DNA from 4 places in the Desulfovibrio subterraneus genome. Region 1 is predicted to be linked to each of the others. Evidence: predicted binding sites of a transcription regulator. Region 1 holds the regulator's gene; each other region holds the start of a gene.
What was found. The regulator sigma-54, encoded in region 1, starts transcription at its own class of promoters, with help from an activator protein. The targets are predictions, from matches to a motif close to CTGGCACGGNNNNTGCTT.

Region 1 (4,196 bases):
TCAGCAGGCCAGAGTTGCCCGGTTGTGGGAAAATGTTGAAATTGAACGCGATGGCGGCTACATACGTACCAACCTGATTATCTACAACGGCACCAGTCACACTCTTAACATGCCCGGAGTTGCCCATTTTGACGGTCCGGATCTGTTTGGCAACGCAACCAACGTGACCTGGTATCTTAACGAAAACCTCGTTCGGGCGGAAAAGGACGTTTCAGTCGAAATGCTGGTCCGTCAACGCCTGGATGATTTAGCGGAAGGAGAAATCAAGGATGCTTCGCATTAGCCGCTGGCTTATGGCCTTTTGCCTCGTAATGCTTTTCGCCGGAGTGGTGCATACCGCGCAGGAAGGCGAAATGGTTCCCATCAAGGTTACCTCCGACAAGCTATCTTATGATGCAACAGGGCAGAAAGTTACTTTTGAGGGGAATGTGCATGTGACACACCCCGATGCCCAGCTCTGGTCCAAGAAAATTGTCATTCTGCTTACGGCAGACGACGCCAAGGCAAAAACAAAGAGTGAAGATGATTCCGCCATGGACCCCGGCCAGATCGACAAGATCATCGCCGAGGGCGATGTGCGCGTGAAAATGACCGACGGCAAGACCGGCAACTGCCAGAAAGCCACATATAATCTTGGCACCGGCATTCTGGTCATGGAAGGTTCTCCGGTTCTCACGGACGGCCCCAACAGCATTCAGGGTGATATCATCAATTTCTACGTGAAGGAAAACAAGAGCGAAGTGATCGGCTCTTCCGCTCTTCCCGTAGAGGCTCTTTTCTCCGCTCCCAAGCGCACCAAGAAGTAGGCAGCATGTCGTTTCTTGAAGCAGAGACACTGCATAAGGTGTATGGAAAACGAGAGGTAGTGCGCGGCATTTCCCTGAGTATGAAGCAGGGGGAAGTGGTGGGACTTCTCGGGCCCAACGGTGCCGGCAAGACCACAACCTTCTACATGCTGATCGGCATGGTGAAGCCCACAAGCGGCATCGTGAAGTATGACGGCAGCGAGATCACCGACTGGCCGCTCCACGAGCGCGCCCGCGTGGGATTGAGCTACCTTCCCCAGGAAAGCTCGGTGTTCCGCAAGCTGACCGTGCGCCAGAATCTCGAACTCATTCTTGAGCACACGGACATGTCCAAGGCTCAGCAGAACAAGCGTGCCGACACCTTGCTCGAAGAATTTCGCATCACGCATATTGCCGATTCCATGGCCATGCACCTTTCCGGTGGTGAACGCCGCCGTCTCGAAATTGCCCGCGCCCTCATCCGCAAGCCCCGCTTTATCCTGCTTGATGAGCCCTTTGCCGGCATCGATCCGCTGGCAGTGGATGATATTCAGGCCATTATCCGCGGCCTGAGCGACAGGGGTATCGGCGTACTCATTTCTGACCACAACGTCAGGGAAACACTCAATATCTGCGACAGGGCGTACCTTGTCTTCGAAGGGCAGATCATCCTCAACGGAACACCGGCTCAGATTGTTAACGATCCCAAAGCGCGACGCGTCTATCTGGGAGAAGGTTTCTCTTTGTAAGGTTGATGCTTTTCTCTGGCAACTCTCTAAAAAATATCGAGAAGAGATTCTTCTATGCCGCAAAAGCCCGATTTTCGGGCTTTTCTTTGTTGCATGGTTCTTGCTTGTATGGCAAAAAGGACTCGTATATAGAAATTTTGGAATGCTTCTTGATAGGGGTGGCTTTTCATAACGCAAACCGATCTTACCTGCCGCAGGTTCCTGCGCGGGGTAACTTCTCCGGATAGCATCACGTATGGCACTTGAACTCCGTCAGCAACTAAAGCTCTCTCAGCAATTGGTCATGACTCCCCAATTGCAGCAGGCAATCAAACTGCTGCAATTGTCCCGTCTTGAACTCATGGAGACTGTTCAGCAGGAACTGCTCGAGAATCCGTTTCTTGAAGAATCCCCTGAATCGCTGGTTCCGGCAGATGCTACGGAAAAGGCTGAACTTCGATCCGAGGCTCAGGAAGGATATGACAAGGAACTGGCCTCCAATGCCGACTGGGAAGACTATCTCGGCGATTTTTCAAGCACCACCAAACAAGTTGCCTCCCGCGAAACCGAAATCCCTGAAGAAGGTTCTTCCTTCGAAGCCCGCTTATCTTCACGCCCTTCACTTGACGGCCACCTCTTCTGGCAATTGACCCTTTCCCGGGTGACCGAACGCCAGCAGGGCATCGGCGAAATCATTATCGGCAACATAGGTTCCAACGGTTATCTGCATGCTTCAGTGCAGGAAATGGCTGAAATGGCCGGTGCCGAGGTGGAAGAGGTGGAAGAGATGCTGCACAGGGTTCAGCGTTTCGACCCTGTCGGTGTGGCCGCCCGTTCTCCTCAGGAATGTCTGCTCGTTCAGATAGAGGTGCTTGGCTACGATCGTGACCCCGTGCTTGTCGAATTGGTACGTGATCATCTGGAAGATCTGGAGAAACGCCGCTATAAGCCCCTGTGCCGCAAGTTCCGGATCAATATGGATGACCTCAGGGAATATCTTGAGCTTATCCAGACGCTGGACCCCATGCCGGGTGCCAGTTTCGGCACCAGTGAACCGCATTATGTGGCTCCGGACGTGTTCGTGCACAAGTATGACGGCGAATTTGTCATCATTTTAAACGACGACGGGTTGCCCAGTCTTCAGCTGAGTGATATTATTGATACCCTTCCTCAGGTTTCCGGACCTGACAAGGACTACTTCCAGGAGAAAATGCGTTCTGCGTCCTGGCTCATAAAGAGCCTGCATCAGAGGCAGCGCACACTCTACAAGGTTATGGAGAGTATCGTAAAATATCAGCGCGGATTTTTTGAAGAGGGTGTCACGGCTTTAAAGCCTCTGATTCTCAAGGACATTGCAGACGATATCGGTATGCACGAGTCCACGGTGAGCCGAATTACCACCAGCAAGTACGTGGCAACCCCTCATGGTATTTTTGAACTCAAGTTCTTCTTTAACAGTGCCATCGGCATGGATGATGGCAGTTCTGTGGGCTCGGAGAGCGTCAAAGCGCTCATCAAGCAGCTGATCAGCGAGGAAAATTCCAAGCGTCCCCTGAGTGATGAGCGAATCGGTGAAATTCTCAAAGAAAAATTACAATTGAATATTGCCCGCAGAACCGTTGCGAAGTATCGTACAGCTATGGACATCCCCTCATCGTCCAAGCGGAAGTCCGCTTTTTAACGGAGGGGGGCTTCCTGCAACGCCATGGGCGGTCAGGATGCAAACCACAGACGCCAGAGGCATGACTGCACATGCAGTCTCCTGAACACTCCAAGGAGGCATATATGAACATCGCATTCACATTCAAGAACTTCGAGCCTTCCGACCATCTCAAGAAGTATGCCCGCCGTCGTTTTGAAAAGCTTGGCAAGTTCCTGACTGCACACGGCAAGTCCGAAATGCAGGTTGGAATGAGCGTGGATAACTACCGTCACAAGATTGATGTGACGCTGGTTGCGGACGGTCTGAATCTGTCTGCCAATGAAAAGTCCGAGGACATGTACGCCACTGTTGACCTTGTGTTCGACAAGCTTGCTTCGCAGGTGAAGAAGCATTCCGAAAAGAACAAGGACCATCGCAGAGGTGCGGAACTGGCTCTGCGCGAAGACGTGTTCAGCTATGCGGACACTGCTGCCGGCCGCGAGCGCACCATCGTCGGGACCGACCACTTCACGCCCAAGCCGATGGGAATTGACGAGGCTGCACTGCAGCTTGACTCGCTTAATTTCGAGTTCCTTGTGTTTCTGAACGCGGAAACCGAGCGCGTCAATGTCATCTACCGCCGCGAAAACGGAGACTTCGGTCTCATCGATCCTACCATCTAGGACGCTGAAAAATGAAACTGGGTGATTACCTGGATAAAGAAATGATTCTGCCCGAGCTTACCGCCAGCACCAAGGAAGAGGTGCTGGCGGAGCTCGTTGAGCGTGTTGTTGAGGTTTATCCTTCTCTGGATAGGGAACGAGTTCTGTCTGTTTTGAAAGAACGTGAAAGCCTCGGCACCACGGGCATCGGAGACGGAATTGCCATTCCTCATGGCAAGCTGGACTCTCTCGACCGCATTATCCTTGTTGCGGGCCGCAGCATAAAGGGCGTAGACTTCGAGGCTCTGGACTTCAAGCTCTGTAACATCTTTTTTCTGGTCCTTGCTCCCGAACAGGTTGCAGGTGTACATCTGCGCAT
Region 2 (4,196 bases), on a different contig from region 1:
AAGCTGCCCGGCATGTCCGGTCTTGAATCCATCCCCCACCTGAAGCAGATGGCGCCTGAGAGCGACATCATCGTCATGACGGCTTTTTCTACCAAGGAAATGGCCGTGGAAGCCGTGCGTCAGGGGGCGTATGACTTTTTCTCCAAGCCGTTCAGCCTGAGCGAACTGGAGATAGTGGTCCGCCGCTGCATGGAAAAACGGCAGTTGCAGAAAAAACTGGCCCAGTTGCGTTCCAACCTGCTGAGCAGCGGTCCCGCAGGGTGCATTGTCGGCGAAAGCACCGCCATACGCATGGTCAAGGAACGCATCGAACGCATTGCCCCGCTGGAAACAACCGTCCTTATTCTCGGGGAATCCGGCACCGGCAAGGAGCTGGTTTCCGACACCGTGCACGCTCTCTCGCCCCGCGCAGGCAACCCCTTCATACGCGTAAACTGCGCCGCCATTCCCGAAAACCTGTTTGAAAACGAACTCTTCGGCCACGAAAAGGGTGCCTTTACCGGTGCTGCCCAGTCGCAGGCGGGCAAATTCGAACTGGCGGACAAGGGTACCATCCTGCTGGATGAAATCGGCGACATGCCGCTCTCCATCCAGCCCAAGCTGCTGCGCGTGGTGGAACAGAAGCAGGTGGAACGCCTTGGCGGACGCAAACCCGTCTCGCTGGATGTACGCATCATCGCTGCCACCAACCAGCACCTTGAAGAACTCATGCGGGAAAAGCGTTTCCGTGAAGACCTCTACTATCGCCTGAACGTGGCCGTCATCCAGCTGCCTGCCCTGCGCAAGCGCAAAGAAGATATCCCCCTTCTCGCCCGTCACTTCCTCAACCGTATCCGCACCCAACTGGCACTGGACGTGGAAGGCTTCACCCCCGGTGCGGAAGCGGCATTGCAGGCCTATGACTGGCCGGGCAACGTGCGCCAGCTTGCCAACGTGCTGGAAGGGCTTGCCATCAGCGCCGCCCCGGGACGCATTGAAGAGCGCCACGTGCACAGAGCGCTGCGAGGTACAGGCGAACCCGCCTCTGCCCAGGATTTGCCGCAGGACGAATGGTCCCCCCACAGGTGCCTCGCATCGCTGCCTCACGGCCCCATCAACCTGAAGGACAGTATAGCCACGGTGGAGAGAAACCTGATCATCAACGCACTCCAGCGTACCCGTGGCAACCAGAAGGAAGCGGCCGCACTGCTCGCGCTGAATCCCAAAAATCTCTGGGCCAAGATGCAGAAGCACGACATCCTGTCCACCGAAATTGAAGCGCCGCTCCTGTAGATCTATTTTTTTTAGACCACTCCGACATCCCCATATCTCCCATACCGTTTTTTACACATCGTTGTCCCGCAACAACTTCCCTTGGCCTGCTAAAAGTCTAGAAAATGGCTAAAAACAGAGGCTGAACGGCTTTCTAATTAATTTAGAACTCTGTTTTTCATCTCCAAGGTCGTGCCTGCCAACACTTTCTCCCCAATCTTACAGAAAATCAGGCAGTTCCGCATTCTAACTTTCATAGAACTGGACGCCGTTACACCCCGCCTTCTCAAGCCTAGCACGTGCCTGCCCCCGAACACCTCGGGGGCCTTCTTCTTTTTATCAATATGAAAACAGCATGTTACGCACAAATTAATTCACACATGCAAACATTGGCATGCCAGTTGCCTTAAGAGGGTCGTGCAGCTTCGATAGGCAGTCGCACAAGACAAACGTCAATCCCCAAAAAAGGAGACTCCCCAATGCGTACCATCATGAATTTCATCCGTGAAGAAGAAGGCGCCACTGCTCTGGAATACGGTCTGCTGGCCGCTCTTATCGCAGGCGTTCTGGCCGGTGCAGTCACCCTGCTGGGCAACCAGATCAAGACTGTGTTCGACGATCTGACCACCAAGATGACCATCTAACAGCAGATCAGATTCGTCCGATTCCACGGAACCACATTACGCCTGATCGCAGCGTAAAGCGCTCGACGGGACCGGGAGCCCCCGACCCCGGTCCCGTCAACCTTTTAAAGCCCGACGAGGAAAATGCCATGCAAGCTTACCTGAACCTTCTTCTCGCAGCCGTATTGCTCATCGCAACGGTCACAGACCTGAAGGGGCAGCGCATTCCCAACTGGCTCACCTTCCCCGCCATGGCATTTGCCCTCGCCTTTCACGGCATAACCCAGGGTCTGGATGGTCTGGCATTCAGTCTTTCCGGCCTGACCCTCGGTTTTGGCGTGATGATCCTTCCCTATCTCTTCGGCGCAATGGGCGCCGGTGACGTCAAGCTCATGATGGCGGCCGGTGCCTTTCTCGGTTTCTCCCTCACCCTGCAGGCATTTCTGCTCACCAGCCTCGCCGGCGGTCTGTACGCCATTATCATGCTGGCAAGGCACATGGATGTTCTCAAGAAGGTCTTTGCCGCCCTGCGGGATACGGCCGTGCTCTTTTTCGTCACACGGCAGTTCGCCTATGTGCGGCAGGCCGACGACAAGCGTTTTCCGCGACTGTGTTACGGGGTGGCCATTGCAGCAGGCACTCTGGGAGCCATGGTCATCACTTGGGGTCCGGCCGGATTCATCCCGGCCCAGTGGATGTAACAGCCATACATTCCGGGGGGAATCATGCGCGCTTCAACTATCATTCCCATAGCTCTCGGGCTCGTCCTTTCGCTCGGTGCCGGTTTTCTGGTCTTCTCATGGATGCAGGGCAACCAGAAGCGTCAGGAAGTGCAGGCCCCGAAAACCATTGCAGTTGTGGTTTCCGCACAGCAGATTGCCAAGGGTACCAAGCTGACCGAAGCCCACCTCAAGCTGGCCTCCTTCCTGCCCGAAAGCGTCCCTTCAGGCACTTTTTCCGAAACGACAGCCCTTATCGGCCGCGTGGTTGCAACCCCCGTTGAACAGGGTGAAGTGCTCACGGCGGGCCGCCTGCTCGACGACACGGTGCAGTACGGCGGCGTTTCCACCCTCATCAGCCCCGGCATGCGTGCCATTGCCGTGAAGGGCAACCAGATTCTCGGCATTGCCGGTTTCATCCGCCCCGGCAACCGTGTGGACATCCTCGTAACCATTGATGACGAACGCCGCACCCACGACAAGGCCGTAACCAAGACCGTTCTTGAGAACATCCGCGTCATCGCCACAGGCACGGAGCTGGAGCAGAAGGGCGACGACAAGGAAACCTCTTCCGTCGACGTATACACCCTTGAAATGGCTCCCAAAGACACTGAAATACTCGCCCTTGCCGCCACCAGAGGCACCCTGCACTTTGCCCTGCGCAACCCCGCTGACGCTGAATCCATAACCACCAAGGGGACCGACGTGCCGGATACGCTGGCTGCTCTTTCGCCCCCCAAGCCGAAACCCAAGCCCGCCGTCAAGAAGCCCGAAACCGTGGTTGAAATCATTACCGGCACCAACCGTCAGACCATGAGGTTCGCACAATGAAACGCCTGCATTTTGCCATAGCCTGCTTCATGGTTGCCCTGACCTGCGCCGTATCCCCCGTGCAGGCCGCAGATCCCAACCCCGTGCCGATTTCTGCCCGGATCACTCCCCAGAGTGTTGAGATCGTCAAGGGCAAGTCCGAGATTATCTCTCTGCCCGTTCCCGCAGCCAGAGTTTCCATTGCTGATCCCGAAACCGCAGATATCGTGCTGCTCTCTCCCTGGCAGGTATATGTCACCGGCAAAATCCCCGGCGTAACCAGCCTTACCCTGTGGGCGCGCACCGGCGATCTGGTCGGTTTATATGATATCCGCGTCACAGCCGACATTGCCCACCTGAAGGAAATGCTCCACCGGCTGCTGCCTTCAGAATCCGATATCCGCGTTATGGGTACCGGCGACAAGATTACCCTGTCCGGCACTGTGACCAGCGCCGCCAGCCTTTCCACAGCTCTGGAAATAGCGGAAACGTATGCCCCCGAAAAAGTGACCAACCTGCTCGGCGTCGGCGGTGTGCATCAGGTCATGCTGGAAGTAAAAATAGCAGAGATGCATCGCACCGTGCTGGACCGTTTCGGCATCGACCTTGCCTATGCCTTCAAGGGCGACTTTGCCTACTCGCTGCTGAACAACCTGTTCTATCTGGACCCCACCAAGGGTGCCATTTCCATGGGGCAAAGCGCAGCCGTGGTAAACCCCGCCCGTAACGGGCTGGTCCGCATGAGTTCCGGCGGAGTGACCCTTACCGGCTTTCTTGACGTGCTCAAGCAGAA
Region 3 (4,196 bases), on a different contig from region 1:
GGGGTTGGGGCTGGCCCCGTGGCAGGCGGCTGCCTGCCGAAACGGTTCTGAAGCGGGGAGGGGCAGATGATGGAAATGACAAACCGCCGCCTGTGAGAGGCAGCGGTTTGTGAATAGCGTTGTCAGCGGCAGGGCCGGACGAGTTACCGTTTCATCTGAATGGCGTTCTGGATGAGCTGGTCCTGCGTGGTGATGATTTTGCTGTTGGACTGGAAGCCGCGCTGGGTCGTTATCATGGTGACGAACTCGCGGGCCATGTCCACGTTGGACTGTTCAAGCGCATTGGAGACGATAAAGCCATAGTTTTCCGTATCCGGCTTGCCTTCCTGCGCCACGTTGGATTCCTTGGTGGCGGAGAAATGGTTGTTACCTTCGCGCTTCAGGCCGAAATCGCTGTTGAACCGGAACAGGGAGATGCGGAAAAGGTCATCGCTTTCTCCGTTGCTGTACTTGCCGGTAATGATGCCGTCGCGTCCGATTTCCAGATTCATCAGGTAGCCTTCGGAGTAGCCGTCCTGCTTCATCAGCAGGGTCGAAGAGGAACCCGAATAGGCTGTGGTGGCCGAGGCTGACGTGGCTGGTGTGGTCATGCCTATAAGGTTGGCCGCATTGTTGCCGATGTCCGTTGCCTTGGTGGCGGAACCGTTCCAAGCCGCGGCTGAATCGCTGATGCCGAAATCCAGCGTGAGGGTCTGCGACGGGGCGCCGGTAAAGGTGGCGGAGAGCTGGGGAAGCCCCCCTGCTCCGATGCTTGCTGGCGTCCAGTTGCTGAGCATGGAAGGATCGCTGCCCGGAACGAATGCAGACATGTTTTCAAGCTCGTTCCCGGCACCGAAGGTCAGTGTGCCTGACATGAGCAGGCCCTTTCCTGCGCCCGAGACCGAACGGCCGTCCTGCGAAGGGGGTGCCGTGACAATGAACTCGAAATGGCGTTTGGAACCTGCATTGCTGGCCCCTTGAACCGCGTCGAAATAGACATTGAGTTCGTGCGCACCGCCGTTGGCATCATACACGCGCATGGTGGTGGAATAGGAATAGGCTCCTTCTCCAAGCGGCGGGGTCTGGGTGCCGTCCCATTTCTGGGCAAGGGCGAAGAAGGGGTTGTCCGTATCTGTGGAATTGTCGGTGGCGGAGCCGAGGTTTGTGATCAGGCGCACGGATTCCGTGGCCTGCGGGGGCATTACGATAAGGCCGTTGGCGTCTGTGGCAAGCTGTATGTCGCCTGCTGTGGAGCTTTCCGTGTCGTTGGAGAAGGCTCGCCCCTGCAGACGGAAGCCGTGCGGATCAACAAGGTAGCCGCTCTTGTCGAAGCGGAAGTTGCCCGCACGTGTGTAATGGTTCACGCCGTCTTTGGAGACGCCGAAGAAGCCGTCGCCGCCGATGCCTATGTCGGTTGTCTCATTGGCAAGGTCAAAGGCCCCCTGCTCGTGGATGGTTCGCACTTCTGCAAGGGTGACGCCCATGCCCAGCTGGGCATAGCCCACTGCGGCACCGTCCGCCCGCCCGCCGCCGTTGACCGACGCGGAAGCAACGCCCACGGATTTGAGATCCTGATAGATCGCCATCTGCTGCTTGAAGCCCAACGTGTTGACGTTGGCAAGGTTGTTACCCACAACCTGCATGCCCCTCGAAAGGGTCTTCATGCCGCCGGCGCCTGTGTATAATGCCGTAAGGCCCATGATCGACTCCTGCCGTATCTGCCGGTTCCATACCCGAAAGGAACAGACGATCCCGAAAGCGTAGGGAAAAGATTTCCTTACGGTTCTTAATAAAGCATGGGCCGTGCCAAAGATTTCTGAAAAGAGATGAAGAGAGCTGTGTTGTTCTGAACAGCCTGAAAACAGCGGCGAAAAATGAAAGGATCAGGCGGAGAGAGAAATGGGGGATTCGTTTTCTTCCTGCCGTGAGCAGGCAAGAATTGCTGCATCGCTGCCGGGATGATCGTTTCTGCGGGCAAGCAGCAGGGTGCGGGTTGCCTGTATCACGGTGGAGCGCTCTATGCCCCTGCTGCGCAGGGCCCTGAAGATGGTTTCCAGCTTTTCAAGTAAAGGAGAGTGCGCGGTTTCCATTGATTCTCCGGCTCCTTCTTTCCTGCAGGCGGAATAGACAGTTTAAAACAACCTTTTCAGGGGATTATGTCCTAATGGATGGAGGAGAGCAAGTGGTACTTGCATTTTGTGAGCAGCGCTTTGCAAAAGGAAACGCCCCGCCGGACCGTGAGGTCCAGCGGGGCAGCCATGAGGAAGGTGTGAAGGTACCTTGTCGTTGGCCTGGTTTCTGCCGATGCCGTTGTTAATTTGCAGGAGCTGCGGGAGCTGCGGGGGCAACGCCGTCAGCGTAAGGGCAATTGGGGTTGCGACCGTATCCGCGGCGGAAATCCTTGATGCCTACTTCCTTTTCAACCTGGGTTTCAAAGGCTTCGCGTTCTGCGCGCATCTTGGTGCCGATTTCCTTCATGTCCTGAACGAGCTGGGTGATGTACTTGGGGTCAACCTTGTCGTTGCCGGAAAGGGCTTCAAGTTCGGTGTGCTTGGCCCACATGTCGGTGCGCAGGGCTTCAGTCTTCTTGTAGTAGGCGTCCTGCAGGGCAATGAACTTGGTCTGCTGCTCGGGGGTAAGGTTGGCAGGCACGTAGTTGCCCATCATGCCGTGGCCCATACCGCCGCCCATGCCGCCACCCATGCCGCCGCAGTTGCTCATCATACCCTGGCCGTTACCCGGACCGTGACCACCGCCGTGGCCGCCGCCGTGCATGCCGGCGAAAGAAACAGAAGCGATGGCAAGAATTGCAAGAGCGAGGGTGGAAATCATGATGTTACGGGTTTTCATTATATTCTCCTTGTAAAATGGTAAGAAATTAACGGTTGTTGCCTTCAATCAGGAGATGCGCGTTGCCGGAACGGTTGTGCTGGCCCTGCATGGTCATGCCGTCGCGGTTGTGGCCGGACTTCATGTTGTGACGGTTCTTCATGGTGCCGTCTTCGTTCATGTTGGGGCAGCCGTTGTTCATCATCATGTGCTGGCCGGAGTTGTTCATGGTTCCGTGCTGCATGGGGCCGGCAAAGGCGGCGGTTGCGAGAGCGAGGGAAGCAAGGATGCCAAGGCCGAGAACGATGTTGGGAAGCTTCATTGTAATATCTCCTGAGGGTATATGTGTTCGTGAAATTGGTTTCACGTTACGTTTGTTCGGTCTGTTGTGTGCGTTGACTAACGGTCGTTGCCCTTAATCAGGTTATGCATGTTACCGGAACGGTTGTGCTGGCCCTGCATGTTCATGCCGTCGCGGTTGTGGCCCGGCTTCATGTCGTTACGATTCTTCATGGTGCCGTCTTCGTTCATGTTGGGGCAGCCGTTGTTCATCATCATGTGCTGGCCGGAGTTGTTCATGGTTCCGTGCTGCATGGGGCCGGCAAAGGCGGCGGTTGCGAGAGCGAGGGAAGCAAGGATGCCAAGGCCGAGAACGATGTTGGAAAACTTCATTGTGATATCTCCTGATACTTATATTGGTACGTGAAGTTGGTTCACGTTTTGCTTGTCTGGTATATAGCAATGGGTGTGCCAACAGTTGAAAGTGTTACGCATCAATTTGAAATTAAATGCAAAAATTCATAATGAAGCTTGTGAGTCCGGAGAGAAAGAAAACACACATGTGTATAATAGCTGTACAGTCCCCGAATGAGGGGTGTATAAAAAGTGAGCATGTGTATACTTTTCGACGGGAGACGGGCGGATCATGGAACTGACGACAATGAAATTACATAGAGAACAACGCCTGCCCGGGCCTTTTGCCTCTCCGTGGTTAGTTATCAGCGGGGCGGTTATTCTTGGCATTATCATAGTTGCCATGACGTTGCGGAACTTCGACCGTGACGGCACGCAGATGGCCACCATCCTGGAAGAAAAGGGAGCCTCGCTCATCAAGGCTCTGGAGGCCGGTGCGCGTACCGGCATCCGCAATCCTCAGGGGGCGGAAATGCGCATGCAGGTGCTTGTTGAGGAAATGGCTGACCAGCCTGATATCCTCTTTATCATGGTGACGGACCATACAGGCAGGGTGCTTGCGCACAGCGAGCCGGAAAAGCAGGGCGAGGTGGTGTTCTCTCCCGAGGATATGTCACAGCTCGAACCTGCCAAGGGTGTAAGCTGGCGCATCATGACCAAGGAGAACAACCGTGCCTTTGTGGTCTACCGGCAGT
Region 4 (4,196 bases), on a different contig from region 1:
CGGCGGGCCTTATCATTCTATCACGAGGGAAGCGGCAGGGATGAAGCTGCGTTGCCCTACTTGATGAAGAGCATTTCCTGATAGGTGGGCAGATTCCACAGGTCGTCTGCAACCACAACTTCAAGAGCGTCTGCGAAGGAACGTACTTCCAGCATCTTGGGCAGAACCTTTTCGCACAGGAAGGTGGCTTCGGCCTGCAGGTCGTCAAAGTGCTGTCCGAGCAGTTCTTCCAGATCGTTGGCAGCCTTCTGCAGACCGCGCAGCTTGGCGGTAAGGTCGTCCAGAGAAGTCATGACGCAGTCCTTGCCGATGGCGCGCAGGTTGGCGCAGGTTTCGGCCAGTTCATTCTGGTAGCGCACAGCACCGGGGAAGATCATGGTGCGGGCCATGCGGATAACCAGCTGCGCTTCGGTCATGACGGTCTTTACATACTGCTCAAGGTAGATGTTCTGGCGGCTGTCCAGCTCGCGCTCGGTGAACACTTCGTACTTGACGAACAGGTCCTTCACTTCCTTGCGGGCCAGCACGGGCAGGGCTTCAGGGGTGGTGCGCAGGTTTTCGAGGCCGTGCTTTTCCACTGCTTCCTTGTGCCATGCTTCGGAGTAGCCGTCGCCGTTGAAGACAACAGCTTCGTGCTTCTTCACGATATCCTGCAGCAGCTTGCTCACACACTCGTTCAGGTTGGAGAGGTCGGGCTTTACGCAATTCTCAAGAGACGTTGCGATGTAGTCCAGCGACTCGGAGAGCATGGAGTTCAGCGCTACCTGAGGACCGGCAATGGACATGTTGGAGCCCACGGCGCGGAATTCGAAGCGGTTGCCGGTGAAGGCAAAGGGGCTGGTACGGTTACGGTCGCCGGCGTCCATGGGCAGAGGCGGCAGGGTGTCTACACCCACGCGCAGGTCGCCCTTGGTCTTGGAGGACTTGGCACCGCCTTTCTTGAGCTGTTCAAAGATGTCCGTCAGCTGTTCGCCAAGGTACACGGACATGATGGCGGGCGGAGCTTCGTTGGCACCCAGACGGTGGTCGTTGCTTGCGGAAGCAACGGTTGCACGCAGCAGTGCGCCGTACTTGTGCACAGCACGGATGGCGGCAGCGCAGAACACGAGGAACTGCATGTTCTCGTGCGGGGTGTCGCCGGGATCGAACAGGCTGCCGAGGGTGGCGTTACCCACGGAGTAGTTCACGTGCTTGCCGGAGCCGTTGATGCCGGCAAAGGGCTTTTCGTGCAGCAGACAAACCATGCCGTAACGCAGAGCCACTTCCTTGAGGGTGGTCATCACCATCTGGTTGTGGTCGGTGGCAAGGTTGGACGTTTCAAAAATGGGGGCGATTTCGAACTGACCGGGAGCCACTTCGTTATGGCGGGTCTTCACAGGCACGCCAAGCTTGTAGAGTTCGCGCTCAACTTCCATCATGAAGGAAAGAACGCGGGGCGGAATGGCGCCGAAGTAGTGGTCTTCCATCTCCTGCCCCTTGGCAGAAGGGGCACCGAACAGGGTGCGGCCGCAGATCTGCAGGTCGGGACGGTTCAGAACGAAGTTGCGGTCGACGAGGAAGTATTCCTGCTCGGGTCCGCAGAAGGAAACAACGCGCTCATCAGAAGCCTTGCCGAAGAACTTGAGCACGCGCTGGGCCTGCTTGTTCAGGGCCTGCTGCGAACGCAGCAGAGGGGTCTTCTTGTCCAGTGCTTCGCCGGTCCAGGAAACGAACGCGGTGGGAATGCACAGGGTGGTGCCGTTGGGGTTTTCAAGAATGTAGGCGGGGTTGGTCACATCCCAGCAGGTGTAGCCGCGGGCTTCAAAGGTGGTGCGCAGGCCGCCGCTGGGGAAGCTGGATGCGTCAGGCTCGCCCTGAATCAGCAGCTTGCCGGAAAACTCCGCAAGAGCGCCGCCCTTGCCGTCGGGAACGAGGAAGCCGTCATGCTTCTCTGCGGTCAGGCCGGTCAGGGGGTAAAATACGTGGGTGTAGTGAGTGGCACCCTTGGAAACCGCCCAGTCCTTCATGGCGCTGGCAACGGTATCGGCAATGGAGGGGTCCATCTTGTCGCCCATGTCGATGGTACGCTTCAGAGACTTGTACACGTTCTTGGGCAGACGTTCCTTCATGACCTTGTCATTGAAGACGTTACAACCGAAGAGATCGGTAGGCTTCTCATCCATGAAGTTCAAGGGCTTGTTGGTAGCCCTGAAGTTGTTGACGGCAGTGGTGGCGTTCAGCCGAGCCTGGGATCCGCTCATGTCTACAGCTCCTTACAAGAAGTTTGATGCAACTCCCGACCACGGGGATTTTCTTTGTATGACCAGCCCAAGCGGGCTTTATCCCGCATAGCACGTACAGTGCCAGTGCATATAAAACAGGACCTTATCAGGCAGAAACGCTTGAGGCCACTCTTTTTTGAGGCTAGTTTTTACAAAATAGTTAAAAAATGAACGTCAATCAAGCTTTAGTTGATAACAATTTTGTGAAATAGACAACAAACCCCTGATGGCGCGACGTCCAATATATGACAATTTTGTAAATCCGCATCGCCTGTTATATTCCATGGGTGGAAGAGTATCAGACTCTAAAGAGTTTTGCACCCGTGACGATATGCTTTAGTGGAACATACACACCCCGCGCCGCGCGCATCTTCGCCGCGAGTTGCGCAGGGGAAAGGCAACGATACACGCGCCCGAGTCCGGCTGCCCCGCAGATCAGGCAGAGGCGAAGGCCGCGCAGGAGCTACGAACCATGAACAGCATCCAGTCAAACGGATACGGATTCGGCAACCTCTTCGAACACGAAGGGGGGCTTGGTCGCATCATGGGCAACGGGCACCTTTCTGCCTCCATTCAGGGAGGCAAAGACACGTCGGCCACGTTTGCGGCCGATGTTGTTTCCCGCATCACGCCACCCAAGCCGGAAGACCTGCAGGACCCCGCAGCCATTGAGCAGCTTCAGCAGCAGTTCGGCGACGACACCGGCGATCTTGCAGGCTCCCTGCAACGCACCGTGGAGTTCGTGCAGGAACGGTATGGCAAACACGCCGCCACCGCCGTCATGGGCATGGTATATAATAGGATAGGCAACGGTGAGGTGACGGAAGAATCACTCGGCGCAGGACTGCTCGACAGCGTGAAGTTCATTGACCGCAATTTCGGCATGGCCGAGGGCGACAATCTCATGAACTTCCTCAACGACGACCTGAATGCCGAGATGAACGACTTCTTCGACAACGGCCTTGAAGAACGCTTCTTCGCCGCAACACCGGGCATGACCTCTTTGTCGCAGTCTTTCTCCACCGCCCTTGGCAAGGTGACGGAAACTGCCGGACAGGATGCCGCCGACAATGTTCTTTCCATCCTTGAAAAAGCCATGGAAGACACCAACAACCCCGAGCAGTCCCTCAAGCTGGCGCTGGAAGAAGCCGACAAGCTTCTTGCGGAACAGGGCAACACCCCGTTTACCGCCATCCTCGCCCAGAACGTGGGACTGGGTGCCTCGGCCGTAGAGCCGCAGGTGGGTACCCTGCTCAACATCACCGTATAGTTTCACGCCATTTCGAATACAATACAAGGCCGGACAGAATCTCTGTCCGGCCTTTGTGCTTTACGTAACCTTACCCCAGACTATGCTGCATTACAAAAGGAACGCAAGACAATTCCTGCCTCGCACTTCCCCCGCAGGCACAGCACATCCGGCTACTGCATCACAGGAAACAGCACCTGCCCCAGCCGTGCGATGGATTCATTGCGTTCGGCCATGGTTGCCTTTGTTTCGGCAATATAGATGGATACAATCCAAGGGGATTTCGCGGGGGGATATACCACCGCGATGATGGAACGGGAACCGTTGCCTCCCGCGCCGGTCTTGTCGGCAATGCTCCAACCGGTTGGCAGCGACTTGCGCAACAGCGCATTTGCAACGGCGTCTCCCTTCATCCACTCCGCAAGAAGCTCTGCAGAATCCTCCGACAGAACCTTTCCGAAGAGCATGGCGTGCAAACTTGCAGCCGCTGCCGAAGGCGTGGTGGTATCCCGCAGATCTCCGGGAATACCCTCATTAATCTCCGGTTCCTTCCGGTCCATACGGGTCACACTATCGCCAAGCGACTGCATGAAGCGATTAAAAGCCGCCACCCCGCCTATTCTGTCAACAACCACATTGGCAGCGGTATTGTCGCTGTAACTCACTGCCGCCTTACACAGCTCGCT

Region 2: the regulator sigma-54 is predicted to act here: its motif matches at 1,641-1,658, upstream of HUV30_RS02445 (Flp family type IVb pilin).
Region 3: the regulator sigma-54 is predicted to act here: its motif matches at 1,772-1,789, upstream of HUV30_RS15355 (flagellar hook protein FlgE).
Region 4: the regulator sigma-54 is predicted to act here: its motif matches at 2,329-2,346, upstream of HUV30_RS15400 (glutamine synthetase III family protein).

Annotation. Positions count from the first base shown of each region.
Region 1 covers NZ_BLVO01000013.1:928,276-932,471, forward strand. The annotation lists gene lptC (LPS export ABC transporter periplasmic protein LptC) at 1-283, shown strand, start outside; gene HUV30_RS11000 (LptA/OstA family protein) at 270-806, shown strand; gene lptB (LPS export ABC transporter ATP-binding protein) at 812-1,534, shown strand; gene rpoN (RNA polymerase factor sigma-54) at 1,770-3,194, shown strand; gene hpf (ribosome hibernation-promoting factor, HPF/YfiA family) at 3,299-3,838, shown strand; gene HUV30_RS11020 (PTS sugar transporter subunit IIA) at 3,850-4,196, shown strand, end outside.
Region 2 covers NZ_BLVO01000004.1:438,903-443,098, forward strand. The annotation lists gene HUV30_RS02440 (sigma-54-dependent transcriptional regulator) at 1-1,272, shown strand, start outside; gene HUV30_RS02445 (Flp family type IVb pilin) at 1,731-1,895, shown strand; gene HUV30_RS02450 (A24 family peptidase) at 2,024-2,575, shown strand; gene cpaB (Flp pilus assembly protein CpaB) at 2,600-3,424, shown strand; gene HUV30_RS02460 (type II and III secretion system protein family protein) at 3,421-4,196, shown strand, end outside.
Region 3 covers NZ_BLVO01000016.1:212,096-216,291, forward strand. The annotation lists gene HUV30_RS15355 (flagellar hook protein FlgE) at 144-1,679, opposite strand; gene HUV30_RS15360 (hypothetical protein) at 1,863-2,069, opposite strand; gene HUV30_RS15365 (periplasmic heavy metal sensor) at 2,293-2,829, opposite strand; gene HUV30_RS15370 (hypothetical protein) at 2,858-3,130, opposite strand; gene HUV30_RS15375 (hypothetical protein) at 3,208-3,480, opposite strand; gene HUV30_RS15380 (ATP-binding protein) at 3,749-4,196, shown strand, end outside.
Region 4 covers NZ_BLVO01000016.1:219,637-223,832, reverse strand. The annotation lists gene HUV30_RS15400 (glutamine synthetase III family protein) at 57-2,240, opposite strand; gene HUV30_RS15395 (hypothetical protein) at 2,734-3,531, shown strand; gene bla (class A beta-lactamase) at 3,684-4,196, opposite strand, start outside.